DNA from 2 places in the Ottowia sp. SB7-C50 genome. Region 2 is predicted to be linked to the other one. Evidence: predicted binding sites of a transcription regulator. Region 2 holds the regulator's gene; the other holds the start of a gene.

Region 1 (14,499 bases), 200 kb from region 2:
GCAGGCATGGCCGATATGATAAGGTAAACTGACTTAAATTTCAGTTTACTCGATCCAATGTATTGATATACAGTCCTGTTCAAGCATCCAGTTCAAACCGGCTGCCACCCCCGCTCCATGCGGGTAACCCATTGATTCACCGGAGGATTTCATCATGGACATGGCCGTCGCCGACAAGACCGAAAAAGCCAAGGCCCTGCAGGCCGCGCTGGCCCAGATCGAAAAGCAGTTTGGCAAGGGCACCATCATGCGCCTGGGCGAGGGCGAAGCGATCGAGGACATCCAGGTCGTCTCCACCGGCTCGCTGGGGCTGGACGTGGCGCTGGGCGTGGGCGGCCTGCCGCGCGGCCGTGTGATCGAGATCTACGGGCCGGAAAGCTCGGGCAAGACCACGCTCACGCTGCAGGTCATTGCCGAAATGCAGAAGCTCGGCGGCACCTGCGCCTTCATCGACGCCGAACACGCGCTGGACACCGCCTACGCGCAAAAGCTGGGCGTCAACCTGTCCGACATGCTGATCAGCCAGCCCGACACCGGCGAGCAGGCGCTGGAAATCGTCGATTCGCTGGTGCGCTCGGGCGCCGTCGACCTGGTCGTGATCGACTCGGTGGCCGCGCTCACGCCCAAGGCCGAGATCGAAGGCGACATGGGCGACAGCCTGCCCGGCCTGCAGGCGCGCCTGATGAGCCAGGCGCTGCGCAAGCTCACCGCCACCATCAAGAAGACCAACTGCACGGTGATCTTCATCAACCAGATCCGCATGAAGATCGGCGTCATGTTCGGCAGCCCCGAGACCACCACGGGCGGCAACGCGCTCAAGTTCTACGCCTCGGTGCGCCTGGACATCCGCCGCATCGGCACCCTCAAGAAGGGCGACGAGGCCATCGGCAACGAAACCCGCGTCAAGGTGGTGAAGAACAAGGTCAGCCCGCCCTTCAAGCAGGCCGAGTTCGACATCCTGTTCGGCGAAGGCATCAGCCGCGAGGGCGAGATCATCGACATGGGCGTCACCGCCAAGGTGGTCGACAAATCCGGCGCCTGGTACGCCTACCAGGGCGAAAAAATCGGCCAGGGCCGCGACAACGCCCGCGAGTTCCTGCGCGAGAACCCCGAACTGGCCAGGGAGATTGAAAACAAGGTGCGAGAGTCGCTCGGCATCGCCGGGCGACCGGCGGCGGCGCAAGCCGACGCGCCGGAGGCGTGAGCCGAGGTGCGCGATTTCAGCACAGGCGTCATGTCGACGCAGCCGACGTGAAGGCCGCGTCAGCGGCCGGGCCGAAGCTACAACCGTGTTCGCATTCGCGCGGCATCGCCGGGCGACCCGCGGTGAAGCAAGACGACGTGACTGAGGCGCAAGCCGAGGTGGACGCAATTTCACCTCACGCTGACACCCGCGAAGCGCAAGTTATTGCGTCGACGTAAACGACAGGACCAATTTCGTCATTCCCGCGAAGGCGGGAATCCATGCATCAACCCGCCGCGATGCCTGCAAATGCCCCTTGGACTCGCGCCTTCGCGGGAGTGACGCTGTGAGCGGAGTTGTTCAAGTGGATAGCTATGGGATCAATCAGCCGGAGCGCGGTGTACCGGCGCCAACAAGTTCCGCGAGTCGTCCGGCATTGCCGGGCGACCTGCGGCGGCGCAGTCCGGGGCGCACTTGCCGTGCGACGCTCCTCGCCAAAGGCCCAGTGCAGCATCCAATCGGCCCCCAGCGCTTGCTCAGTAACGTATTAAGCTATTGAAATCATAGTAATCGCCATGCCATCCCTCCCGTCGCGCATCTCGCTCAAAGGCCGGGCGCTGCGCTATCTGGCGGCGCGCGAGCACTCGCGCACCGAGTTGGCGGCCAAGCTGGCCCGCCATATGGCCGATGACGATGCGCCAGACGCCATTGAAAAGGTGCTGGACGAACTGACGGCCAAGGGCTTCATCGACGAGGGGCGCGTGGCCGAATCGGTGCTGCACCGCCGTGCCAACAGACTGGGCGGCGCCCGCGTGATGCAGGAATTGCGCGCCAAGGGCCTGTCCGCCCCGGTGATGGCCGAGGCCGCCGAACAACTGCGCGCCACCGAACTGGCGCGGGCGAAAGAGGTCTGGCGCCGTAAGTTCGGCCAGTTGCCCTCCGATGCCGCCGAACGCGCCCGTCAATGGCGTTTCCTGGCCGGGCGAGGCTTTTCCGGCGACATCGCGCGCCGTGTGTTGGGCGGAGCGGGCGAAGACGACTCCGCCTGAAGCTTTAGCGCGCCGCCACCTGGGCGAAGGTGGAATCGCTTACAGCCGCAAGATCGAACGCGCCCTCACGCTCGACGAACTGCTGCCGCACCTCAACCCGCTGGTCGACGCCATTGCCGAGCAAGTGGGCAGCGAACTCGCCGCCGAGTTTGCCGATACCGCCGCATTCATCCTCAGTCCGCGGTGACCGCGCTGGCCGCGCGGGCCGTTGTGCGGCGCGGTCGCCGGGTCAGACGCCCAGCATCAGTTTCAGGTTCTGCACCGCGGCGCCGCTGGCGCCCTTGCCCAGGTTGTCGAGCCGCGCCACGCACAGGGCCTGGCGTGCCTCGGGGTTGCCGAAGACGCGGATTTCCAGCTGATTGGTGCCCTTGAGCGCCACCGCGTCCAGCTTGCCCGATTCGGGCGCGTCTTCCACGCTCACAGCCTCGGCGCCGCGGTAGTGCGCCCGGTAGGCGTCCAGCAGGCGCGCCGCGTCGGGCTGGCCGGGCAGCAGGTCCAGGTGCAGCGGCAACTCGACCAGCATGCCCTGGTCGAAATTGCCGACCGCCGGCACGAAGATCGGCCGGCGCGTGACGCGGCCGTATTCCATGATTTCGGGCACGTGCTTGTGCTTCAGGCCCAGCCCGTACAGCTCGTAGGCGGGCGCGCCACCGGCTTCGTAGGCCTCGATCATCTGCCGGCCGCCGCCGGAATAACCGCTGACCGACGGCAGCGCGATCGGGTGATCGGGCGGCAGCAGGCCGGCATCGACCAGCGGGCGCAGCAGCGCGATGGCGCCGGTGGCGTAGCAGCCGGGGTTGGCCACGCGCTCGGCCTGTTGCACGGCGGCGCGCTGGTCGCGCGACAGTTCCGGAAAGCCGTAGACCCAGCCGGGCGCCACGCGGTGGGCGGTGCTGGCGTCGATGATGCGCGGCTTCTTGCCCGTCAGGCTGTCGATCATGGCGACCGATTCGCGCGCGGCGTCGTCGTGCAGGCACAGGATGACCAGGTCGACCTCGGCCATGATGGCGCGCTTGGCCTCCGGGTCCTTGCGGCGCGCGGGGTCGATGCTGACCACGTCCACGCCCGGCATGCCCTGCAGGCGCTCGCGAATCTGCAGTCCGGTGGTGCCTGCCTCGCCGTCGATGAAAACCTTTGCCATTTCAGTCCTTCCTGTCAGCGCTGCTGCGTCATGGGTGCGTAAGCCCCAGGCGCACAATTGGTGCATCGCACCATGATACATTCGCGCGCAGCAGCTTGCATTCGGCCTTCGGGGTCGAGCCAGCGACCTGCCATGCGGCCCGGCCCGCTCAATCCTTCACTCAATCACCCCCAGAGGCCTTCATGAAGATCCACGAATACCAGGGCAAGGAGATCCTGCGTCAATTCGGCGTACCCGTGCCACGCGGCATCCCGGCGTTCACCGTGCAGGAGGCCGTCGAGGCAGCGCAGAAGCTGGGCGGCCCGGTCTGGGTGGTCAAGGCGCAGATCCACGCCGGCGGCCGCGGCAAGGGCGGCGGCGTCAAGGTCGCCAAATCGATCGAACAGGTCAAGGAACTGGCCACGCAGATCCTGGGCATGCAGCTCAAGACGCACCAGACCGGCCCCGAGGGCCAGAAAGTGCGCCGCCTGTACATCGAAGACGGCGCGGACATCCAGAAAGAATATTACGTCTCGGTCGTCACCGACCGCGCGACGCAGAAGATCGCCTTCATCGCGTCCAGCGAAGGCGGCATGGACATCGAGGAAGTGGCGCACAGCCAGCCCGAGAAGATCATCAAGGTCTTCGTCGACCCGCTGGCCGGCATGACCGACGCGCAGGCCAAGGAACTGGCCGACGGCATCGGCATCCCCGCCGACAGCACGGCGCAGGCCGTCGACGTGTTCAAGAAGCTCTACACCTGCTACATGGACACCGACGCCAGCCTGGTCGAGATCAACCCGCTCAACCGCGACAGCAAGGGCAACATCATCGCGCTCGACTCGAAGTTCAACTTCGACAGCAACGCGCTGTTCCGCCACCCCGAGATCGTGGCCCTGCGCGACCTGGACGAGGAAGACCCGGCCGAGATCGAAGCCAGCAAGTTCGACCTGGCCTACATCAGCCTCGACGGCAACATCGGTTGCCTGGTCAATGGCGCGGGCCTGGCCATGGCGACCATGGACACCATCAAGCTGTTCGGCGCCGAGCCGGCCAACTTCCTGGACGTCGGCGGTGGCGCCACGCCCGAGAAGGTGACCGAGGCCTTCAAGATCATGCTGAAGAATCCCAAGGTCAAGGCGATCCTGGTCAACATCTTCGGCGGCATCATGAAGTGCGACACCATCGCCACGGGCGTCATCACCGCCAGCCGCGCGGTCGACCTGAAGGTGCCGCTGGTGGTGCGCATGAAGGGCACCAACGAAGACCTGGGCAAGAAGATGCTGGCCGAGTCGGGCCTGCCCATCATCAGCGCCGACACCATGGCCGAAGCCGCGCAAAAAGTCGTCGCCGCCGTCAAGTAAGGAGCCCTGAACATGTCCATCTTTGTCAACAAGAACACCAAGGTCATCACCCAGGGCATCACCGGCAAGACCGGTCAGTTCCACACCGAGAAGTGCCAGGAATACGCCAACGGCAAGAACTGCTTCGTTGCCGGCGTGAACCCCAAGAAGGCCGGCGAAAAGATCTTCGACATCCCGATCTTCGCCACCGTCAAGGACGCCGCCAAGGAAACCGGCGCTACCTGCTCGGTCATCTACGTGCCGCCCGCAGGCGCCGCTGCCGCCATCTGGGAAGCCGTCGAGGCCGACCTCGACTTCGTGGTCTGCATCACCGAGGGCATCCCCATCCGCGACATGCTCGACGTGCGCAACAAGATGAAGGAGAAGGAAGCCAAGGGCGGCAAGAAGACGCTGCTGCTCGGGCCCAACTGCCCCGGCATCATCACGCCCGACGAGATCAAGATCGGCATCATGCCCGGCCACATCCACAAGGCCGGCCGCGTGGGCGTGGTCAGCCGCTCGGGCACGCTGACGTATGAAGCCGTGGCGCAGCTGACCGAGCTGGGCATCGGCCAGTCCACCGCCGTGGGCATTGGCGGCGACCCGATCAACGGCCTGAAGCACATCGACGTCATGAAGGCCTTCAATGACGACCCGGACACCGATGCCGTGATCATGATCGGCGAGATCGGCGGCCCCGACGAGGCCGATGCCGCGCGCTGGTGCAAGGACCACATGAAGAAGCCCATCGTCGGCTTCATCGCCGGCGTCACCGCCCCTCCCGGCAAGCGCATGGGCCACGCCGGCGCGCTGATCTCTGGCGGCGCCGACACCGCGGACGCCAAGCTGGCCATCATGGAAGAGTGTGGCTTCAAGGTCACACGCAACCCGTCGGAAATGGGCAAATTGTTGAAGGCGATGCTGTAAGCTTCGCCTCCGGCAGCGCGCCTGCACGCACAGGCGCCGCCGACGCCCTTCAAAACAAAGCCAAGCGCTCCGGGCGATCCGCCCAGGAGCGCTTTGTCGTCATCAGCAAGCGCAGGAGACATCGATGGAAATGACATTCGGCCCCGACTTCTGGATCGGCCTGGTCAAGATCATCTGGATCAACATCATTCTGTCGGGCGACAACGCCGTCGTCATTGCGCTGGCGGCGCGCTCGCTGCCCCCTGACCAGCAGAAAAAGGCGGTGCTGTTCGGCTCGGGCGCCGCGGTGGTGCTGCGCGTGATCCTGACGGTGGTGGCGGCCAAGCTGCTGGCCCTGCCTTATCTGCAGGTCATCGGCGGCCTGCTGCTGCTGTGGATCGGCGTGCAATTGCTGGGCGAAGACGACGAAGGCGAAGGCGGTCACGACAAGGAACAGGGCAACCTGATGACGGCCATCCGCACCATCCTGATCGCCGACCTGGTGATGAGCCTGGACAACGTCATCGCCGTCGCGGCGGCCGCACAGGGCAATACCACGCTGCTGATTCTGGGCCTGGCCATCAGCATTCCGCTGGTCATCTTCGGCAGCACCATGATGATCAAGCTGATGGAGCGGTTTCCCATCATCGTCGTGCTGGGCGCCGCGCTCATTGGCTGGGTCGGCGGTGAAACCATGATCAACGACACGGCGCTGCATGGCGTCGTCGAAGCGTATCCGTGGATGCATTACGCCGCCGCCGTGGCGGGCGCCGTGGTGGTGGTGTTTCTGGGGCGCTGGCTGCAGCGGCGCGCGTCCCGGGCCAGCGCGTGAGCGTGGGGCCGCAAACGCCCTGTCCCTGCGTGTCGTCTGACTACCGCTTTGCGGCGCTGACCGACGTCGGCCGCCTGCGCGCCAACAACGAAGACGCCGTGCGGGTCGATCCGGCCCACGGCGTGGCGGTGCTGGCCGACGGCATGGGCGGCTACAACGCGGGCGAGGTCGCCAGCGCCATGGCGGTTGACCTCATCGCGTCCGATCTGGCGCGCTGGCTGGCGCAGGCCGACGGCGGGGCGCGCGACGTGCGGCGCGCCATGGAAATCTGTGTCGACCAGGCCAACCGGGCCATCTACGAGGCAGCGCACGCCAACGACGCCTACACCGGCATGGGCACGACGCTCGTCATGGCGGTGTTGCGCGATGGCGTGGCCGTGATCGGGCACGTCGGTGATTCGCGCGCCTATCGCTGGCGCGAGGGTCGCCTGGTACAGCTCACGCGCGACCATTCGCTGCTGCAGGAGCAGCTCGACATCGGACTCATCACCGCCGCCGAAGCGGCGGTTTCGAGCAACCGCAACCTGGTGACCCGCGCGCTCGGCGTCGAAGACACGGTACTGCTTGAGCTGACGGACGCGCCCATGGCGCCGGGCGACGTGTTGCTTCTGTGCTCCGACGGCCTGAACGACATGCTGGGCGACGACGACATTGCCGCCCTGCTGGACAGCGATGAACCCTTGGCAGACCGATGCCAGCGCCTGGTGGACGGCGCCAACGCGTGCGGCGGACGCGACAATGTGTCGGTGGTGCTGATCGGGGTGCCCGGTCTGCCCGAGCAGACGGCCTGACGGTCGCAATGGCGCGGCCATAAGGCTGCTGGGCGCTTTCGGTGGGCTCGGCCGTGACTGGCACGGACTTTTCGTACTTACAATCAGTTGCCAAAAGTCAGGGGATCCGTTCATGCCCAAGTTGATCGTTTCGATCGACGGTATCGTCGTCAAGGAAGTGCAGCTCACCAAGGACCGCTCGACCCTGGGCCGGCGGCCTTACAACGACATCGTCATAGACAACCTCGCCGTCAGCGGCGAGCATGCGCTGCTGCAGATGTCCGACGGCCGGGTGACGCTGGAAGACCTGGGCAGCACCAATGGCACGCACGTCAACGGCAAGCCCGTCGCCAGCCAGCTGCTGGCCAACGACGACCTCATCGAAATTGGCAAGTACAAGATCAGGTTCCTCGACAGCGACGCGGCGCGGGCCGCCGTCCAGCCCGCCGCTTCGGCGCCCGCAGCGGGCGGCGCGTCGGCGCTGGACTCGGACTTGGCACCCTGGCCGGATCGCCTGATGCCACCGGCCCCCGCGTGCGGGTCATCAACGGCACGTCCGCCGGACGCGAGATGGCCTTGACCAAGGTGGTCACCACGCTGGGCAAGCCCGGCGTGGCCGTGGCGTCCATCACGCGCAGGCCGCACGGCTTCGACCTGGCCCACGTCAAGGGCCAGTACGTGGCATCGGTCAACGGTGTCGGCACCGACGCCGGGCCCATCACCCTCAAGAACCGCGACCAGATCGACCTCGGCGGCGTCCGGCTCGAGTTCATCGACCGCTGACGTCACGCGCGCATGGCCTGGACGACCCTCCGGCGCCACCGCAAGCGTGTGCTGGCCACGGCGCTGCTGGCGCTGCTGGCTCTGGCGCACGCCGCCGGCCTGTTCAGCCTGCCCCTGCTGCACCGGCTGGACAGCGCCTTGTACGACACGCGCCTGCGCCTGACCATGCCGCGCGGCCTGGACGAGCGCGTGGTCATCGTCGACGTCGATGAGCCGAGTTTGGCGCGCCTGGGCCAGTGGCCCTGGAACCGCGCGCGCGTGGCCGCCCTGGTGCGCGAACTGGCCGAGCGCCAGCAGGTGGCCGCGCTGGGCCTGGACGTGGTGTTCGCCGAGCCCGACGGCAGCTCGGGCCTGGCCCACCTGCAGGGCCTGGCGCGCGGCGAGCTGCAGGGCGACGCCGGTTTCGTCGACTGGCTGCGGCGCGCCGAGCCGGGCCTCGATCACGACCGCGTGCTGGCCGACACGCTGCGCCGCGCCCCGGCCGTGCTGGGCTACTACTTCAGCAGCGACCGCGATGGCCGCCGCTCCGGCACGCTGCCGCCGCCCGTGGCGCCGCTCGCACCGGCGCCGCCCGGCATGCTGCAATGGAATGGCTACGGCAGCAACATCGCCGCGCTGACCCAGGCCGCCCGCGGCGCCGGCTTCTTCAACGCCGTGACCGACGCCGACGGCCTGCTGCGCGCCGCGCCGCTGGTCGCCGCGTTCGACGGCGGCCTGTATGAATCCCTGTCGCTGGCCATGCTGCGCGTCGGCCGCGGCGACCCGCCCCTGCGCACCCAACGCGTCGGCGGCCAGCCGGGCGGCCCCCTGGCGACCATCGTGCTGGGCGAAGGCGCGCGCCCACTGCGCGTGCGCGTCGACGCGCGCGGCACCGCGCTGGTGCCCTTCCGGGGGCCGGGCGGTCCGCGCGGCGGCTCGTTTCGCTACGTCTCGGCCATCGACGTGCTGGAAGGCCGGCTCGCGCCCGGCGCACTGAAAGGCCGCTACGTCCTGCTGGGCTTCACCGCCCCGGCGCTGATGGACTTGCGCGCCACGCCGGTTGGCGAGGTCTATCCCGGCGTCGAAGTACACGCCAACCTCATCTCCGGCATGCTCGACGGCCGCATCGCCGTGCGGCCCGACTATGCGGTGGGCTACGAAGTGGTGTTGCTGGCGCTGCTGGGCGTCTTGCTGGCCTTCGGGCTGCCAATGCTGCCGGTGTCGGGCGCGCTGGCGCTGGGCATCGCCGTGCTGGGCGGCCTGCTGGCGCTGGACGCCGGCCTGTATATGGGCGCTGGGCTGGTGCTGCCGCTGGCCAGCGCGCTGGCGCTCACGCTCACGGCCCTGGCCGTCAACATGGCACTGGGCTATTTCGTCGAAAGCCGGGCCAAGCGCGAGCTGGCGCAGCAGTTCGCCACCTACGTCCCGCCCGAGCTGGTGCGCCAGATGGTGCGCAACCCCGAGCGCTACAGCATGCAGGCGCGCGCCGAAGAGCTGACGGTGATGTTCTGCGACCTGCACGGCTTCACCACCCTGTCCGAAACCATGGAGCCGCTGGCGCTGCAGGCGCTGCTGAACGACGTGCTGACCCGCCTCAGCCACGTCATCCGCGCGCACCATGGCACCATCGACAAGTACATGGGCGACTGCGTCATGGCCTTCTGGGGCGCCCCCGTGCCCATGCCCGACCACGCCCGCCGCGCCGTCGACGCCGCGCTGGCCATGATCGACGCCCTGCGCCAGCTCAACGCCGAACGCCTGGCGCGCGGCGAGCCGCCCGTGGCCGTCGGCATCGGCATCAACACCGGTGTCGTCTCGGTCGGCAACATGGGCTCGGACCTGCGCCGCGCCTACACCGTCGTCGGCGACGCCGTCAACCTGGCCGCCCGCCTGCAGGACCTCACGCGTCTGTACGGCGTTGACCTGGTCGCTACCCAGGCCACCGTGGAGCACAGCGCCGCCGGCGGCCACGTCTGGCAGGAGCTGGACCGCGTGCGCGTCCGAGGCCGCCACCAGGCCGTGGCCATCTACACCGCCCGCGCCGCTGAAGGCGCCGCCGACGCTGCGCTGCAAGCCGAACTGGCCGAGTGGCAGCAAACCCTGTCGCTGTGGCGCGCCGGGCGCTTTGGCGAATTCCGGTCACGGCTTGCCACGCTGCAGCAGCGCCACCCCGACAGTCGTCTGCTGGACTTGTATGCTGAACGGCTGGCGGCCCGGCAAGACAGCGCTTCAGAAGCCGACTGGGACGGAACGACGGTATTCGGCGCCAAGCAAACGCCAGTGGCCACGTCTCAGCGCCAAGATACCCAATAAATCGCCCCTTCATGCTCATGTGCAAAGCACATGCTGCTATCAAAATGGTTGTATTCGAAGCGCTGCTTCCGTACGCAAAAAGCTGACAAAAATTGTCGTCCCCCTCACCACTGGGCGGCGGTGAGCCAACTTTGTCGCCGGTGAGCCCGTGACAGGGCGTCGCAAATTGTCGCAAATCGCCTCAAGCCGTGAAAACGGATACGAAATAGAGCGCATTCCGACCTTGGCACGCCGTATGCAATGCACAAGGTGTGCGACGGACGCACTTGCAACGTCTCCCAATGTCCATTTTTTCTTGAAGGAATCGGAAATGAAAGCCATCCAAAAAGGTTTCACCCTGATCGAGTTGATGATCGTCGTGGCGATCATTGGTATCCTGGCCGCCATTGCGCTGCCGGCTTATCAGGACTACACGGTGCGTGCAAAGGTCAGCGAAGCCGTCATCGCGGCGTCCAGCGCCAAGAGCGCGCTGAGCGAAGGTTTTCAGTCCGATGGCTTGACCGGCCTGAGTTCGGTGGCAACGTCCATCAATGCGACCCCGTTTGCTCAGAAAGCGTCAAAGTACGTCGTCAACTATTGCGTCGGCGCTACAGTTTTAACCCCCACCGCTGCCGATTGTGCCGCTACAGATAACACGCTGGCCAACTGGGTGGTTTCGGTAGCAGTGGCTGCAACCGCTGGTAACGGTATTCCGACGGGCTTGAACGGAAATACCGTGGTGTTTTCGCCCAATGTCAATGGGATTACGCCGGTCGCCACGTCCCAAGGCGCTATTGATTGGGCATGCGCCAGCGTCACCAACCAGGCCGCAACGGGCCGCGGGCTGGCGAACAGGGTCACAGGCACGCTCCCTGCCAAGTATGCGCCGGCCGAATGCCGTTGAGATGAACGGCTGAGCCTTACGGCTTAAGGCATGATGAACAACAAGGCGCCTTCGGGCGCCTTGTTGTTTGTGTTTCGACAGATTTCCCCATGACGCGCTTTCGCTTTGCTGGCCGGTATGCCCTGCGGCATCTTGTTATCTCGTCCTTCGTGGCGGCGATGTCGGCCTTCGTGGTGTTCGGCCTCTGGTATCCCATGCCGTACCGGCAAATGCTCGGGGTGACAGGTATCTATCTGCTTGTTCTTGCCGTCGATGTGGTGTGTGGGCCGCTGCTCACGCTCATTGTGGCCAGCCCCAAAAAGTCACTGCGCGAGCGCATGCTGGACTTCGGCCTGATAGGACTGGTGCAAATCCTGGCACTGGCCTATGGCATGCACAGCGTCTGGGTGGCCCGGCCGGCAGTCCTTGGGTTTGAGGTGGATCGTCTGGTGGTGGTGACCGCCAACGAAATTGACGGTGATTCGCTTCCCAAGGCACCGAAGGGTTTTCAAGCGTTGCCAGCGTGGGGTGTGATGGAAGTCGCCACGCGACGTGCGGCCAGCAACGCTGATTTTTTTCAGAACGTGGAGTTGGGGTTGGCAGGTATCTCGCCAGCGATGCGCCCGAACCTTTGGGTGCCCATGTCCGAGCAAGCCCATGAAATGGCGCAGCGCACCAAACCGCTTGCAGAACTGATTGCGCGGCGCCCGGAAGCCGCAGAACTGCTGCGCGAAGCGGCAAAAAAGACGGGGCACGACATGGACAATTTGACCTATCTGCCCCTGACGTCCAGCAAAAACAAGGACTGGGTCGCGCTGCTGGATCGTGGCGTCAGGATGGTTGGTTACGCCCCAGTCGACGGGTTTTAGCGGTGTGATCCAGTGGGGCTGGTGTGTGGCCGCCATGAAGCGCACCGGCCCTGCTCAGTACTGAAAGGCGGTTCGGCACAATTCCCCCATGCCCTTCGTTCCCCTCTGCGCCTTGCTGGTGGCGCTGCCCTGGCTCTGGCCATTCACCTTGGGCCCGTTGTCGTCGATGCTGCCGTACCTGGTGTCGGCCGGCGTGGCGGCGGTGCTGCTGGCCCTGTGGCCGCGCCAGCCTGAGCGGGCGGCGCTGGCGGCGGCCACGGGGTGGGCGGCGGCGGCGGGGGTGAGCGCGTTGATCGCGCTGCTGCAGTACTTCAACCGCGAGGCGCCGTTTTACCCCTGGGTGAACATCGCAGAGCCGGGGCAGGCGTTTGGCAATCTGCGCCAGCCGAATCAGCTGGCGACGTTGCTGGCGATCGGACTGCTGGCCTTGCGCTGGCTGCGTGCGCGGGGCGTCTTGCCTTGGGGTGCGGCAGCGGGCGTGGGGGCGCTGTTGCTGGTGGCGCTGGCGGCGACGGCGTCGCGCGTGGGGTTGGTGGAGCTGCTGGCCGTGGTGGCGCTGGCGTTGTGGTGGGGCTGGCGCGGCGGCCGCTCAGCGCGCCGTGCGGCGCTGGCGGCGGTGGGGGCGCTGACCATGTTTGCGCTGGCGGCGCTGGCGCTGCCGTGGCTGCTGCAGGACAGCGAGGGGCTGGCCGGCCGCGCGCTGGTGGACCGCCTGCAGCATGCCGAATCGACCTGCGGCAGCCGGCTGATCCTGTACCGCAACGTGCTGCACCTGATCGCGCTGAAGCCGTGGCTCGGTTGGGGTTGGGGCGAGCTGGCCTACGCGCACTACACCACGCTGTACGACGGCCCGCGCTTTTGCCACATCCTGGACAACGCGCACAACCTGCCGCTGCACCTGGCGGTGGAGCTGGGCGTGCCGGCGGCGCTGCTGGCCTGCGCCGCGCTGGTTTGGGCGGTGTGGCGCGGCCGCCCGTGGGCCGAAGCGAATGCGACGCGGCAGCTGGCCTGGGGCGTGCTGGCGGTGATCGGCATCCACAGCGGGGTGGAATATCCGCTGTGGTACGCGCCGTTCCAGATCGCGGCGCTGATCCTGTGTGTGGCTGCTTTGGGCCAATCGCGCGCGCCAGGTCGGCGCAGACAGCTATCAAAATGATGGCAACTTGGCCGCCGGGTCGGGCGTCGCGCGCGGGGCGCTGGCCGCGGGGCTGCTGGCCGCAGTGGCCTACGCCGGTTGGGACTACCACCGCATCAGCCAGATCTACCTGCCGGCCGACGAGCGCGCCGCGCCCTACCGCGCAGACGCCATGGGCCACGCGCGCCGCTCGTGGCTGTATGCCGACGCGGTGCGCTTTGCCGACGTCACCACGCGCCCGGCGGTGCGCGACAACGCCGCCTGGATGCTGCCGGCGGCGCTGAAGTCGCTGCACTTTTCGCCAGAGCCGCGGGTGATCACTCGCGTGATCGAAAGCGCCACGTTGCTGGGCCGCGACGACGTGGCGCTGGCGCATCTGGCCCGGTTTCGCGCTGCGTTTGCCCAGGAGCACGAACGATGGGTGCAGGACAACGCGCGACGGCTGGAAGTTGCGCGCGATCAGCTCAAGGGCGCGAGCGAGGCGGCGGACGCAGAGCTTTCTGCGGGCGAGCGCTGACGGGGATTGCGCCGCCAGCTATCGAAACAGGAGCTTCCAGCGTGGGCGAGTGCTGCGCAACTCCCGTCATTCCCGCGAAGGCGGGAATCCAGACGGCCTATGCGGCAGCGGTGTCGTCTGGAAAGCCCCTGGATTCCCGCCCCCGCCTTCGCGAGGGCAGGCTCTGCGCGGGAATGACGGCGCCAGATAGGTCTGAAGGCTTTCGATGCATTCGTGAGCAGATTTGGAAACCACACGCCGCGCCGACCGCTCAACCGCCCTGATCGCCGCCCACCCAGCTGCCCGACTTGCCGCCATGCTTTTCCAGCAGGCGCACGCCGGTGATCGTCATGCCGCGGTCGGCCGCCTTGCACATGTCGTAGACGGTGAGCAGCGCCACCTGCACGGCGGTCAGCGCTTCCATCTCAACGCCGGTAGGGCCGGTGGTTTCCACTGTGGCGGTGCAAAAAACGGCTGCAGCGCTGGTCCCATCTGCGTCGACAGCTTCCAGATCAATAGCAACGCGCGACAGCGCCAGCGGGTGGCACAGCGGGATCAAGTCGCTCGTCTTCTTGGCCGCCATGATGCCGGCGATGCGGGCGATGCCCAGCACGTCGCCCTTCTTCGCGGTGCCCGACCGGATCAGCGCCAGCGTGGCGGGCAGCATCTCGATGCGACCGGTGGCCACCGCCACGCGGTGCGTGGCCGGCTTGGCGCCAACGTCCACCATGTGCGCCTGGCCCTGGGCGTCGAAGTGGGTCAAGGGAGAAGAAGTCGGCATGGCAGATCGCGGTGACAAATCAGGGGGAACGCAGTGGTTCGATGCGGCATCATACGGGCACCTGCCATACGCACGCGG
Region 2 (14,499 bases):
CTGAAGACCATGGACGAGCGCCTGTTCGTGCCCGAGCCGCTGGGCCTGCGCGGCCAGTTGCTCGAGCGTCCGCTGGCCGAGCGCCTGCACCTGGACCCGGCCGCGCGCGTGCTGCACATCGACTTCTCCGGCTTGCAGGTCAATTCGTCCACCACCATCACCGCCATCGACACCGCAGTGCGCGCGCTGCTGGAGCCGTTTGGCGAACGGGTGGACGTGGTGGTCAACTACGACCACTTCGGCATCGCCCCCGAACTGGTGGACGCCTATGCCGACGTGGTGCACCGCCTGATGGCGCAGCTGTACAAGCGCGTCACGCGCTACGGCACCACGGGTTTCATCAAGTCGCGGCTGAAGGGCGGATCGGGGGACTGATTGCTATGCTAATGGTAGCTGTCTGCGCTTTATGAGCAAGCGCTGGGCGATGTTTTGACTTAAAAAAACGGCGCCGTCGCGGTCGGACCACCTAGAGATTTGGCAGCAGACGCATCCAACACCAGCGCACCACCCTTCCGGCGGTTTCTTTCGCGTCCTTCGCGAAGCCTTCGCGCCCTTCGCGTCCGGTATTCCGTTTCCGGTCTGGCCTATTCCAGCGATTCGCGCACCGCTGGCACCGCCATCCACAGCGCGGCGATCCACAGCGGCGCCGACTGCACCAGCGCCAGGCCCATGCTGCCCCGTGCGGTCTTCCAGGCCCACGCGATGGCCACCAGCAGCAGCACACCGTGCAGCACCAGGGCCCAGCGCCGGCGCTGCATCAGCAGCCAGCCGACCGCGGCCGACCCGAGCCCGCAGCCCGCGTAATACCAGCCGCCGCCGCGCGTGGCCATGATGAGCCCGCCCAGCAGCAGCAGCACGCCCCAGGCCATCAGCACCATGCCCATCAGGCGCGGCGGGCCGTCGGCGCGCGCGCGGGCTTCGTCCTGGCGGGCGATCAGCTCCAGCTGGCGCAGCGCGTCGTCCGACGTCCTCGGCGCCGTCGTGGCAGGTGTCGACGGCATGGCGCGCGCAGGCGGTGCGAGGGGCGCGCGGGGCGCGGCCGGGCGGGCCGCTGCGGCCGCCGGGGGCGGCGCGGGGACAACCGGCTGCCCTTGGGCCGCCGCCGCGCGCATGCGGCCTTCCAACTCGGCGCGGGCGCGTCGGCTGCCGCGCTCGGCCAGCTTCTGCAACTGCGCCAGGCTCAGCGCACGAACGTCCACGCCGGCAGTGCCAGCAGAGGCGGGGGGGCGGTGCGGCGGACATGGATGTAACAAGACGCGACAGAATGGCCATGATCGCACAAGTGCGGGGCGTTGCGGCGCGGCACATGCGCAGGGGTTGGGGCAGTTCGCGGGCGTCGCTTGGCGTGCCGGCCAACAGCGCAGCGGCCTCGCGCCGGCGCGCGCTGCCGATAATTCCCCCATGGACAAGCTCAAGGCGCTGGAGACCTTTGCGTCGGTGGCCACGCGCGGCAGCCTCAGCGCCGCCGCGCGCGCCGAGGGCGTGGCGCCGGCGGTGGTCAGCCGGCGGCTGGACGCGCTGGAAGAACACCTGGGCGTGAAGCTGCTGGTGCGCACCACGCGGCGCATCGCGCTCACGCACGAAGGCACGGCCTTTCTGGACGACTGCCAGCGCGTGCTGGCCGAACTGGCCGCCGCCGAAGCCAGCGTCACCGCCGGCGGGTTGCAGGCCAGCGGGCACCTGCGCATCACGGCGCCCGCGGGCTTTGGGCGCCGGCACGTGGCGCCGCTGCTGCCGGCGTTCCGTGCCGAGCACCCGCGCCTGCGCATTTCGCTCAACCTGTCCGACCGCGTGGTCGACCTGGCGGCCGAAGGCTACGACTGCGCCGTGCGCGTGGGCGACCTGCCCGATTCGTCGCTGGTCAGCATCCGCCTGGCCGACAACCGCCGCCTGTGCGTGGCCGCGCCCGACTACCTGCGCCGCCGCGGCACGCCGCGCCATCCGCGCGACCTGCTGCAGCACGACTGCCTGGTGCTGTCCAGCGACGCCTCGCAGACGAGGGGCTGGGCGTTCCGCGTCCCGCGCAATGCCCAGGGGCCGGACAACGAACGCACCCCTGCCGGCACCGGCACGGACGACAGCGAGCTGATTTACCTGCGCCTCGAAGGCCCGCTGGACTGCTCCGACGGCCAGGTGCTGCACGACTGGTGCCTGGCCGGCGAGGGCCTGGCATGGCGCAGCACGTGGGAGGTAGAACAGCAGATCGCCGATGGCACGCTGGTGCCGGTGCTGGAGGCGTTCGCCGCGCCGCCCAACGGCATCTACGCCGTGCTGCCCCATGCGGTGCGCCACCTGCCACTGCGCGTGCGGCTGTGGGTGGACTACCTGCGCGCGCGCTACGGCGACCCGGCCTTCTGGCGCGGCGCGGCGGCGGGGTAGCATTCGCGCCATGACCGAAGCATGGCTTGCCTTCTTTCACCTCAGCGCGGTGCTGGGCTGGATCGTGTTCGCCTCCGCCCAGGCGGCGCTGTGCCGGCCCGAATGGCTGAACGCCGCCGCGCTGGCGCGCCTGCGCCGCCTCGACACGCTGCTGTGGGTCGCCACCGCCGCCGTGCTCGTCACGGGGCTGCTGCGTATCTACGGCGGCGCCAAGGGCGCGGCCTGGTACTGGGGCAACTGGCTGTTGCACCTGAAGCTGACGCTGTTCATCGTCACCGTCGTCATGATGCCCGGCACCACGCGGCGGCTGTCGCGCTGGGCGGCGCGCCACGCGGCCGACGGCTCGCTGCCCCCTGCGGGCGAAGTCAACGGCGTGCGCCGGCTGGTGATGACCGAAACCCACGTGGTGGCGCTGATCCCGCTGGCGGCGGTGTTTCTGGCGCGCGGCTTTGGCGGGTGACGGGCTGATGCCGGCGGGGCCGGGCGGCAAGCCCATCGTGCTTTGCGCCGACGACTACGCGCAGGACGCTGGCATCAGCGCCGGCATCCGCGCGCTGGCGGCGCAGGGGCGGCTGAGCGCCACCAGCGCCATGGTGCTGTCGCCGCGCTGGCGCGAAGACGCCGCGCCGCTGCGCGAACTGCGCGGCCAAATCGACGTCGGCCTGCACCTGGACTGGACCAGCCCGTTCGCCATCGCCGCCGGCCACGGCCTGCCGCTGGGCGCGGCCATGCGGCGCGCGCTGCTGGGCGGCTTCGACCCCGCCGCGGCGCGCGCCGAGATCGAGCGCCAGCTCGACGCCTTCGAAGCCGCCTGGGGCGCGCCGCCCAACCACGTGGACGGCCACCAGCACGTGCAGCAGTTCGCCGGCATCCGGCAGGCGCTGGTGGGCGCGCTGCAGCAACGCTACGGCGCGCACGCGCTGCGGCCGTGGCTGCGCATCTCGCGTGCGCCGCGCGGCCAGCGCGACCTGAAGGCGCGCGTGATCGCGGCGCTGGGTGCGGATGCTCTTGAAAAGATAGCTGCTGACGCAGGTCTGCCTTGCGCTCCGGGCCTGACAGGCATCTACGGTTTTGACGGCGACACCGCCAGCTACGCGCGCCGCCTGGCGGACTGGCTGGCCGCCGCGCCCGCCGGCACGGTGGTGATGTGCCACCCCGGTCTGGCCGAAGGCGCCGCCGCGGGCGACGACCCCATCGCCGCCGCGCGCCAGCGCGAATGGCACTGCCTGGCGGGCGACGACCTGCCGCGCGCGCTGGCCCAGGCCGGCGCGCAGCTGGCGCGTGGCAGCGCGTTGTACAGTGCGGCGCCCGCCTTGAACCCTTGAACCTGTGCTGCCGATGAGCCGACCCCCCCGATTCCGCACTGCCCCGCTGGCCGCTCGGCCTGCTGGCCTGCTGGGTGCTGCTGGTCTTGCTGGGCGCCGTGCGTCCGCTGGCCCTGCCCGACGAGGGGCGCTATGCCGAAATCAGCCGCTGGATGCTGGTGTCGGGCGACTGGCTGGTGCCGCGCCTGAACGGGCTGCCTTTCTTTCACAAGCCGCCGCTGCTGCACTGGCTGCAGGCCAGCGCCATGGGTGTGCTGGGCGCATACCCGTGGGTGGCGCGGCTGGTGCCGGCCGCGGCGGCGGGCCTGATGCTGGCGGGGCTGTTCGTTGCCACCCGGCGGCTGGTGGGCGAGCCGCTGGCGCGCCGCGCGGCGCTGATGCTGGCGCTCAGCCCCGGCTTTCTGCTGGGCGGGCAGTACATCAACCACGACATGCTGGTGGCGTCGTGGATCGCCAGCGCCATCTGGTGCTTTGCGCTGGCCTTCCTGCTGGCGGCCGACGATGGGCGCCCGCACGCCGGCTGGGCGCGCGCCGGCTTCGCGTGCTGCGCGTTGGGCATGCTGTCCAAGGGGTTGATTGGCGTGGCGCTGCCGGGGCTGGTGCTGTTCGTGTGGCTCAGCCTGGCGCGGCGCTGGCGGCAGGTGCCGCGCCTGCCGTGGCTGAGCGGGCTGGCGCTGTTTGCCGCCATCGCCGTGCCATGGTTCGTGCTGGCGGCGCAGCGCTATCCTGACCTGTGGCGCTACATGTTCGGCGCGCACCAGTTCGGCCGCTACACGGGCGGCGGCTTCAACAACCAGCACCCGTGGTGGTTCTACATCGTGGGGCTGCTGGCGCTGCTGTTCCCATGGCCGATTTTCATGCTGTTTCGGCGCCCGGCGCAGGCGGATGCAGCGCATGACGCTTCCAAAAATATAGCGAAGGACACCTTCCTGCTGGCCTGGGTCTGGCTGCTGGCGATTCTGCTGTTCTTCTCCATCCCGCGTTCCAAGCTGATCGGCTACGTGCTGCCGGTGCTGCCGCCGCTGGCGCTGCTGGCGGCGGCCGGCTGGCAGCGCGCGATGGCCGGCCGGCGCCACGAAGGGCGCTGGTTTGCGGCGCTGGCCGCGCTGCCGCTGCTGGTGGCGCTGGTCATCACGTTCGGCTTCGGGCCGAACCAGCGCCACCGGCTGACCGGTGACCTGGCGCGCGAACTGGCCTGCCGCGCGGCGCCGGGCGAGCCGATCTATCTGGAAGGCAGCGGCAGCTTTCCCTACGACCTGCCCTTCATCGCCGGCCTGACCGCGCCCCTGGTGGTGGCGCAGCACTGGCCGGCCACACGCGATGGCATCGGCGACAGCTGGGAGCGCGAAATGCTGGAGGCGGGTGATTTCGAGCCGGCGCGCGCCGCCCAGCTGATGCGCGCGCCCGATGCGCTGGTCGAGGCTGCCGCGCAGCCGCGGCGCTGGCTGGTGGCGCAGTCGCGCGTGAAGGATCAGGCCGGCGCGCTCATCGACTTCACCCCGCCGCCCGGCTGGCGCCGCGTGGTCGACGGCGACCGCTGGGACCTGTGGCAGTCAGCGCCGGAAGGCCCAGAAGCGGCTCAGCACGAACGTCTGCCCGGCTGCCACGACCAGCGCGGTAATCAGCGCCGGCCATGACGGCCAGCTGAAGACCCGCAGCAGCAGCACGAACACGGCTTCGTTGACGGCAAAGCCCAGTAGCGCCGTGGCGGCAAAGCGCCGCAGGCTCGTCCACAGGCCGGTACCGGCGTCCTGAAAGCTCAGGAAACGGTGGCCGAAAAAGCTGACGAAGAACGCCACCGCAAAGCCGGCGGCGTTGGCCAGCTCGGGCCACAGGGCGGACTGGAGCAGGCCGAACACCGCCGCGTGCGTGAGCGCCGCCGCCACGCCCACCACGCCGAACCACAAGCCGGTGCGTGCCGCGCTCATGCGTGCGGGTCTGCGGGCAGGCCCTGCCCGGTGCGCCGCGCCACCAGGTAGAGCGGGCGGCGCTTGACCTCGTCGTAGATGCGCGCCACGTATTCCGACAGCAGGCCGACGGCCATCAACTGCACGCCGGCCAGAAACATCATGCCCACCACGATGGTGGCGTAGCCCGGCACGGCGATGCCCAGCACGAAGTATTCGCCCACCACCCACAGGCCATAGCCCAGCGCCGCCAGCGCCAGCAGCACGCCGACCAGCCCCATCAGCCGCAGCGGCGCGGCCGAAAACGCCAGCAGGCCGGTGGTGCCCAGGCGGAAGGCGCCGCGCAGCCCGTAGTGGCTGTGGCCCGCCTGGCGCGGCAGCGGCTCGTAGTCCAGCGCCAGGCTGCGAAAACCAACCCAGGCGTACAGCCCCTTCATGAAGCGGTGCTGCTCGGGCAGCTCGCGCAGCGCGCGCACCACGCGCGCGTCCATCAGCCGGAAGTCGCCCGCGTCGGCTGGCACCTTGACGCGCGCGCCCCAGTTGACCAAGCCGTAGAACGCGCCGGCCAGCTTGCGGTGCAGGGCGGTCTGGTCGTCGCGCGTGCGACGCACGGCGTACACCACTTCGGCGCCCTGCTGCCACGCCTGCAGCATGCGCGGCAGCAGCGCCACCGGGTGCTGGCCGTCCGAATCCATGATGAACACGACATCCCCCTGCGCGTGGTCCAGCCCGGCAGACAGCGCGGCTTCCTTGCCGAAGTTGCGCGACAGCTGCAGCAGCACCAGCTGCGGGTGCTGCTGCTGAAGCGCAGTGACGACGGCCACCGTGTCGTCGCGGCTGCCGTCGTCCACCACGATCAGCTCGACGGCGGGTGACAGCGCCTGCAGCGCGGCCAGCACCTCGGGCACCACGCGCGGCAGGCTGGCGGCCTCGTTGTAGGCCGGCATGATGCAGGAAAGCCGTGGCGGGCGGGGGTCGGTCGCGTTCACGGTGCGTATCATGCCGCCATTCGGCGGGCGCGCCGTGGCCGCCCCCGTAGAATTCGCCGATGCAATCCGTGAAGAATGAGTTGCTTGGCGCCCTGGCGACCGAGCTGGACCGAATCTCGCCCGGCGCCGGCGACAAGGCCGCCTTCGAATCGCCCAAGCAGGCGGCGCACGGCGATCTGGCCGTCACCGCCGCCATGCAGCTGGCCAAGCCGCTCAAGACCAACCCGCGCGCGCTGGGTGAACAGCTGAAGGCCGCGCTGGAGGCCACGCCCGCCTTCCAGCGCTGGGCCGACGCCATCGAACTGGCCGGCCCCGGCTTTCTCAACATCCGCCTGAAGCCCGCCGCCAAGCAGCAGACGGTGTGTGAAGTGCTCTCAAAAAAAGAGCTGTATGGGCAGTCTGGACAAGCGCCAGGCCGTGTTTTGGTTGAATTCGTCAGCGCCAACCCAACCGGCCCGCTGCACGTCGGCCACGGCCGCCAGGCGGCGCTGGGCGACGCCATCTGCAACCTGTTCGCCACGCAAGGCTGGCAGGTGCACCGCGAGTTCTATTACAACGACGCCGGGGTGCAGATCGAGACGCTGGCCAACTCGGTGCAATTGCGCGCCAAGGGCCTGAAGCCGGGCGACGCCGGCTGGCCCGAGGCGGCGTACAACGGCGACTACATCGCTGACATCGCGGCAGACTTTCTGGCGAAGAAGACCGTGCAGGCCGACGACCGCCGCTTCACCGCCAGCGGTGACGTCAATGACCTGGACGGCATTCGCCAGTTTGCCGTCGCCTACCTGCGCCACGAGCAGGACAAGGACCTGCACGCCTTTCGCCTGGCCTTTGACGAGTACTACCTGGAATCGAGCCTGTACACCTCGGGCCGCGTCGAGGCGGCGGTGCAGAAGCTCGTCGCCAGCGGCCACACCTACGAGCAGGACGGCGCGCTGTGGCTGCGCAGCACCGACTACGGCGACGACAAGGACCGCGTCATGCGCAAGTCCGAGGGCGGCTACACCTACTTCGTGCCCGACGTCGCCTACCACATCACCAAGTGGGAGCGCGGCTACCCCAAGGTCGTCAACATCCAGGGCACCGACCACCACGGCACCATCGCCCGTGTGCGCGCCGGGCTGCAGGCGGCGGGTGTCGGCATTCCGGCCGGCTACCCCGACTACGTGCTGCACACCATGGTGCGCGTGGTCAAAGGCGGCGAAGAGGTCAAGATCAGCAAGCGCGCCGGCAGCTACGTCACGCTGCGCGACCTGATCGAATGGACCAGCGCGGATGCGGTGCGCTTCTTCTGCTCAGCCGCAAGCCCGACACCGAATACACCTTCGACGTCGACCTGGCGGTGCAGAAGAACAACGACAACCCGGTGTATTACGTGCAGTACGCCCACGCGCGCATCTGCTCGGTGCTGGATGCCTGGGGCGGCGACTTGGGCACGCTGGCCGATGCCGATCTGGCGCCGCTCGACACCCCCGCCGCGCAGGCGCTGATGCTTCAACTGGCCAAATACCCCGAAATGCTGACCGCCGCCGCGCAGGACTTTGCCCCGCACGACGTCACCTTCTACCTGCGCGAGCTGGCCGCCAGCTACCACAGCTACTACGACGCCGAGCGCATCCTGGTCGATGACGACACGGTGAAAAAAGCCCGCCTCGCCTTGGTCGCCGCCACCGCGCAGGTATTGCACAATGGCCTGTCGGTGCTGGGCGTGTCGGCCCCCGCCCGGATGTAACGCGTTATCCCACCATGATTTTTCATTTCCGTCCGCACCGCATGCATGCAGTGAAAGTGAACCGAGTGGCCGCGGAGCAGGCCATGCCAGCGACCGCCGTGGCCGGGCTTGCACCGGCCACTGTCGGTGCCTCCTCTCTGGGGGGAAGGCGCGCAGCAACTCAAGGGGGGAGGCACTTTCCTCGGCGTCATCCTGGGCGTGGTCTTCGGCCTGGCCGTGGCGCTGGGCGTGGCCATCTACGTCGCCAAGGTGCCGGTGCCGTTCGTCAACAAGAACACGTCGCGCACCAGCGGCCAGGACGCGGCCGAAGCCGAGAAGAACCGCGACTGGGACCCCAACGCGCCGCTGCGCAACCGCAATGCGGCCAAGCCCAGCGGCGGCGGCACCGTCAGCAGCGGCACCGTGGCGCCCGCGCCCGAGCCGGCGCCCATTCCGGCGCCGGCCGAAGTGGCGCGCCCCGCGCCCGCCGTGGTCAAGCCGGCAGAGGTCAAGCCCGCCGAGGTGAAATCGGCTGAAACGAAGCCGGCCGAAAGCAAGCCGGCCGAAACGAAGCCGCCGCGCACGGCGGAAAGCAAGCCTGCCACGCGCGCCGCCGACAAGGCGTCCGAGCCGCCCCCCGTGGCCACGCGCCCGCCCCGCCCCACCTCGAACGACCCGCTGGGTGACCTGGCGGCCGCCCGTTCCGGCAACGCGCCCGCCGCGCAGACGGCCGAAGCGTTCACTTACTTCGTGCAGGCCGGCGCGTTCCGCACGTCCGAAGACGCCGACGCGCAGCGCGCCCGCCTGCAGCTGATGGGCGTCGAGGCCCGCGTGACCGAGCGCGAACAGTCCGGCCGCACCGTCTACCGCGTGCGCGTCGGGCCGTTCCAGAACAAGGACGCCGCCGACCGGGTGAAAGACCGCCTGGATGGCAATGGCTTTGACTCGGCGCTGGTGCGGGTGCAGAGGTGATCCCCCAAAAGCTAATCCCCCTGTGGCGCCTGCGGCGCCTTCCCCCCGGTGGGGGACAACGCTGGCGGCCGGGGCAAGCCCGCTCCGCGGCGTTCTCGAATGGCCTGCTCCGCGGCCCGTTTTCAGGGCTTGCTGCGCAGCCCTGGGGTGAGAAGTTGACAAATTCTTCACACGGTGGCGCCGTGGTGAGCGGAACTCGCCGGCAGCGCAGCCACTCTGATGCCTGTTGAAAGAAACGGAATCCTGATCCCATGAAACGTCGTGAATTTGCCCTGGGGGCCACCGCCTTTGCCCTGCCCGGCCTGCTGGCCCTGCCTGCCCATGCCCAGTCCGGTCCGGGCTACGTCACGCTGAAGGAGCGCGCGCCGGTGGAGTCGCCCGCGGGGCAGATCGAGGTGATCGAGTTCTTTTCGTACGGCTGCTCGCACTGCAAGAACTTCGAGCCGATGTTCAGCGCCTGGAAGAAGGCGGCGCCGAAGGACGTGAACGTGCGCCTGGTGCACGTGGGCTTCCAGACCAGCTTCGAGCCGCTGCAGCGCATCTACTACGCGCTGGAGACCATGGGTCCGGCCGCGCTGGAAAAAGTGCACGGCAAGGTGTTCGACGCCCTGCAGACCGAGCGCAAGCGCGTCGACAAGCCCGAGGTGCTGTTCCCCTGGATCGCCGAGCAGGGCGTGGACCGCGCCAAGTTCGAGGAAGCCTACAAGTCCTTCGGCGTGGCCAGCAAGCTGCGCCGCGCGGTGCAGTTGCAGGAGGCCTACAAGGTCGAAGGCACGCCGGCGCTGGGCATTGCGGGCAAGTACTACACCGACGGCTCCATGGCCGGCGGATTCGAGCGCATGATCCAGATCGCCAACAACCTGATCGCACAGGAGCGCAAGCGCTGATCGCGGCGCCGCGCGTGCCCCCCAAAGCCCGCCCTGGCGGGCTTTTTTCATGCGCACGCCGCGGGCCGGCCGGTCGAACCGCCCTACAATGAAACGCATCGATCAAGCAAAAAGCGTGCCTTTGATGAAGCACCCGTTTTTTACCTCTGTAGCTGCGCTGGCGTGGGCGATGGCCTTGGCCCTGGGCGCGACGTCGGCCTGGGCCGAGCGCGCCGACCGCGACAAGCCCATGAACATCGAGTCCGATGCCCTGCGCTATGAGGATCAGAAGCAGCTATCCACCTTCACCGGCCGCGTGGTGGTGACCAAGGGCACCATCGTGATGCGCGGCGCCCGGCTGGAAGTGCGGCAGGACGCCAACGGCAACCAGTTCGGCACCATGTTCGCCGAGCCCGGCAAGCGCGCCTTCTTCCGCCAGAAGCGCGAAGGCGTCGACGAATTCATCGAAGGCGAAGGCGAAACCATCGAATACGACGGCAAGGCCGACACGGTGCGCTTTCTGCGCCGCGCCGAAATGCGCCGGCTGGCCGGCGCCACGCTGCAGGACCAGGTGCTGGGCAGCGTGATCGTCTACAACAACACCACCGAGGTCTACACCGTCGACGGCGCGCCGCGCGCCGATGGTGCGCCTTCGGCCGCGCCGGGCGGCCGCGTGCGCGCCACGCTGGCACCGCGCAACCCCAGCGGTGCCGCGCCCGCCGCGCCGCCGTCGGCGCCCGCTGCCGTGCCGCTGCGCCCGGCCGACCGGCTGCCAGCAGGGGCAGGCGGGTGAAGGTGGCGGTCGCGGAAATGCCGGCGGTCGATGCGGGCCAGAGCCGGCTGGCAGTGCGCGGCCTGCGCAAGAACTACGGCGCGCGCCGCGTGGTGCACGACGTGTCGCTCGACGTCGCCAACGGCGAGGTGGTGGGCCTGCTGGGCCCCAACGGCGCCGGCAAGACCACGTCGTTCTACATGATCGTCGGCCTGGTGCGCGCCGACGCGGGCAGCATCACCATTGATGGCCGGTCGATCGAGCACATGCCGATCCACCAGCGCTCGCGCCTGGGCCTGTCGTATCTGCCGCAGGAAGCGTCGATCTTCCGCAAGCTCACCGTGGCCGAGAACGTGCGTGCCGTGCTCGAATTGCAGGTCGGCCCCGATGGCCGCGCGCTGCCGCGCGCCGAGATCGAGCGCCGCCTGACCGAGCTGCTGGAGCAGCTGCACGTGAATTCGCTGCGCGATTCGCCCGCGCCGGCGCTGTCGGGCGGCGAGCGCCGGCGCGTCGAAATCGCGCGCGCGCTGGCCACGCAGCCGCGCTTCATCCTGCTGGACGAGCCATTCGCGGGCATCGACCCCATCGCCGTGATCGAGATCCAGCGCATCATCGCCTTCCTGAAGGACCGCGGCATCGGCGTGCTGATCACCGACCACAACGTGCGCGAGACGCTGGGCATCTGCGACCACGCGGTCATCATCAGCGAAGGCCGCGTGCTGGCGACCGGCACACCAGCCGACATCGTCGACAACCCCGAGGTGCGGCGCGTCTACCTGGGCGAGCATTTCAGGTTGTGACAGCTCACGCCCCTGAGTCGCTGGCGCGCCTGCCCGCCGCTGCTGCGCGAGGGGGCACAAGGCCGATGCCCGCTGCAAGGACCGCATGAAGCCCGGCCTGTCGCTGCGCGTTTCGCAGCATCTGGCGCTGACGCCGCAACTGCAGCAGTCGATCCGCCTGCTGCAGCTGTCCACGCTGGAACTCGCCAGCGAAGTCGAGCAGATGCTGGACGACAACCCGTTTCTCGAGCGCGAGGACGACGCCGCGCCGCGCGAGGAATTCGGGCTGGCCCGTGCCGACACGCGCGTCAGCGAAGGCGACCGCATCCATGAAGCGGCGTCCACCACAGACGACCCCAGCGCCGCCGGCGACGCCCCCGTCGACAGCCTGTTGCCCGACAGCTGGGACGGCGACGGCAGCGTCGAGGTCACGCCCGACGACAGCGAATGGGGCGGCGATGCCCCGGCGCGCGCCCGCGGGGCGGACGGCGACGACGAACTGGACCCGGGCGAGCGCGGCGGCCCGCACGAGTCGCTGACCGAGCACCTGCACCGCCAGGCGCTGGCATTGCGGCTGTCGCCCGAAGACCGGGCGGCGCTGCACTTTCTCATCGAGTCGCTGAACGACGACGGTTATCTGGAAGACTCGCTCGCCCAGCTGGCCGCCACGCTGACCGACGAGGGCGACGACCTGGAGGAGCTGGAAGAACTGGTGCACCGCTTCAGCCTGGCGCTGAAGCTGCTGCAATCGCTGGAGCCGCCCGGCGTGGGCGCGCGCCACCTGGCCGAATGCCTGACGCTGCAATTGAAAAGCCGCCAGGCCGAGCGCGACGTGCCGGCCAGCGAGCAGGCGGTGATCGCCAGCGCGCTGAAGGTGTGCGCCCAGCCCGGTGTGCTCGACCTGCTGGCGCGGCGCGACGCGAAAAAGCTGGCGCAGCTGACGGGCGACGCCGAAGACGCGGTGCGCGCCGCCATGGCGCTGATCGCGCGGCTCGACCCCAAGCCCGGCCGGCCCTTTGCCGACGTCGAGCGCAACGCCATCGTGCCCGACGTCATCGTCACCGCCAGCGGCGCGGGCGGCGTGCAGCGCTTTCGCGTACAGCTCAACCCTGACGTGATGCCGCGCCTGCGCGTGCACGACCTCTACGCCAGCGCGCTGCGCGGCGGCAAGGGCGGCGAAGGCCACCAGGCGCTGGCCAGCCGGCTGCAGGAAGCGCGCTGGTTCATCAAGAACATCCAGCAGCGCTTCGACACTATCCTGCGCGTGGCCACGGCCATCGTCGAGCGGCAGCGCAACTTCTTCGTGCATGGCGAGGTGGCGATGCGCCCTATGGTGCAGCGCGAACTGGCCGATGAACTGGGCGTGCACGAATCGACCATCTCGCGCGTGACCACCGCCAAGTACATGGCCACGCCGCGCGGCACGTTCGAGCTGAAGTATTTCTTCGGCTCCGCCCTGGCCACCGAAGCCGGCGGCAACGCCAGCAGCACGGCGGTGCGCGCGCTCATCAGGCAACTGATCGCCGCCGAAAATGCCAGCCAGCCGCTGTCCGACAGCAAGATCGCGGACATGCTGAAGGAGCAAGGCATCGACTGCGCGCGCCGCACCGTAGCCAAGTACCGCGAGGCGCTGCGCATTCCGGTGGCGAGCTTGAGGAGGACGGCCCCCCCCCTGAGTCGCCTGCGGCGCCTTCCCCCCAGGGGGACGCCGCTGGTCGCCGGGGGGGGACCCCGGCTTGGGCGGCCCGCGCATGGCCTGCTCCGCGGCCATTTGACATGGCCGCGCGGGGGCGTGTGATCGAGGCTGGCGCATGGGGCATCATTGGCGCTTGCTGGATTCCCACACCTCCATGACATTGCTGACCCTGTTTCTTCCCTGCGCCGGTGGCGTCGAGGGTTTTCTTGCTGATGAGGTGCACGGCCTGAGCGGCCTGGTGGGCCAGGACTTGCTGACGGTGCGCGGCGGTGTGCGCGTGCGGGGTGACTGGGCGTTGATGCAGCGCTTGAACCTGCACAGCCGCCTGGCGCAGCGCGTGCTGATCGAGCTGGCCCATGCGCCGTACCGCGACGAGCAGGACCTGTATGCGCTGGCAGCGGGCGCGGCGTGGGAGGACTGGTTTGCGCCGCAACAGACCTTCCGCGTCGACCTGACGGCGCAGGCGAGTCCGCTCAAGAGCCTCAACTTTGCCACCCTGCGCGTGAAGGACGCGGTAGCCGACCGGTTTCGCGCCCACGCGGGCGGCGTGCGCCCCAGCATCGACACGCACGCGCCGCAGGTGCGCGTCGTCGCGCACCTGGACGCCACGCACGCCACGCTGTACATCGACACCAGCGGCGAGCCGCTGTTCAAGCGCGGCTGGCGGCAGGACAAGGGCGACGCGCCGCTGAAGGAGACGCTGGCCGCCGCCATGCTGGCCGCCAGCGGCTGGTGGCTGCCGGCCGAGCGGCGCGTGGTCGACTCGCCGCTGTACGACCCCTGCTGCGGCAGCGGCACCATCGTCATCGAGGCGGCGCAACTGCGCCTGGGCCTGCCGGCTGGCGGGCAGCGGCGCTTCGGGTTCGAGCGCCTGCGTCCGTTCGACGCGGCGCAGTGGAATGCTATAAAAAAAGAAGCTGCTCACGCTGATCAGGCAAGCGCTGGAGGCGCTTTGGGCTTGAAGGATGGCGCCATTCACGTGTTCGGCAGCGACGTCGCCCACCGCATGGTCGACTTTGCACAGCGCAACGCCGAGCGCGCCGGTGTCGCCCACGCGGTGCAATTGCGCGGCGGCGACGCGCTGCAGCGCATGCCACCCACCG

Evidence for each region. Region 2 encodes sigma-54, which starts transcription at its own class of promoters, with help from an activator protein. Its sites were predicted from a motif close to TGGCANGNAANCTGCTTT; they were not measured.
Region 1: the regulator sigma-54 is predicted to act here: its motif matches at 10,503-10,520, upstream of R0D99_RS00695 (pilin).

Annotation. Positions count from the first base shown of each region.
Region 1 is NZ_CP136995.1:130,094-144,592, forward strand. It holds gene R0D99_RS00635 (MarR family winged helix-turn-helix transcriptional regulator) at 1-8, opposite strand, end outside; gene recA (recombinase RecA) at 155-1,204, shown strand; gene recX (recombination regulator RecX) at 1,759-2,232, shown strand; gene R0D99_RS00650 (hypothetical protein) at 2,195-2,419, shown strand; gene argC (N-acetyl-gamma-glutamyl-phosphate reductase) at 2,462-3,373, opposite strand; gene sucC (ADP-forming succinate--CoA ligase subunit beta) at 3,556-4,716, shown strand; gene sucD (succinate--CoA ligase subunit alpha) at 4,729-5,622, shown strand; gene R0D99_RS00670 (TerC family protein) at 5,747-6,433, shown strand; gene R0D99_RS00675 (Stp1/IreP family PP2C-type Ser/Thr phosphatase) at 6,463-7,224, shown strand; partial or broken gene R0D99_RS00680 (FHA domain-containing protein) at 7,337-7,986, shown strand; gene R0D99_RS00690 (adenylate/guanylate cyclase domain-containing protein) at 7,999-10,278, shown strand; gene R0D99_RS00695 (pilin) at 10,589-11,161, shown strand; gene R0D99_RS00700 (hypothetical protein) at 11,251-12,009, shown strand; gene R0D99_RS00705 (O-antigen ligase family protein) at 12,098-13,165, shown strand; gene R0D99_RS00710 (Wzy polymerase domain-containing protein) at 13,173-13,661, shown strand; gene moaC (cyclic pyranopterin monophosphate synthase MoaC) at 13,912-14,421, opposite strand.
Region 2 is NZ_CP136995.1:325,162-339,660, forward strand. It holds gene R0D99_RS01530 (acyl CoA:acetate/3-ketoacid CoA transferase) at 1-375, shown strand, start outside; gene R0D99_RS01535 (hypothetical protein) at 585-1,199, opposite strand; gene R0D99_RS01540 (LysR family transcriptional regulator) at 1,402-2,379, shown strand; gene R0D99_RS01545 (DUF2214 family protein) at 2,390-2,839, shown strand; gene R0D99_RS01550 (ChbG/HpnK family deacetylase) at 2,847-3,704, shown strand; gene R0D99_RS01555 (glycosyltransferase family 39 protein) at 3,779-5,341, shown strand; gene R0D99_RS01560 (GtrA family protein) at 5,258-5,632, opposite strand; gene R0D99_RS01565 (glycosyltransferase family 2 protein) at 5,629-6,558, opposite strand; partial or broken gene argS (arginine--tRNA ligase) at 6,660-8,332, shown strand; gene R0D99_RS01575 (SPOR domain-containing protein) at 8,459-9,283, shown strand; gene R0D99_RS01580 (thiol:disulfide interchange protein DsbA/DsbL) at 9,535-10,170, shown strand; gene lptA (lipopolysaccharide transport periplasmic protein LptA) at 10,295-10,942, shown strand; gene lptB (LPS export ABC transporter ATP-binding protein) at 10,960-11,721, shown strand; gene rpoN (RNA polymerase factor sigma-54) at 11,807-13,498, shown strand; gene R0D99_RS01600 (THUMP domain-containing class I SAM-dependent RNA methyltransferase) at 13,551-14,499, shown strand, end outside.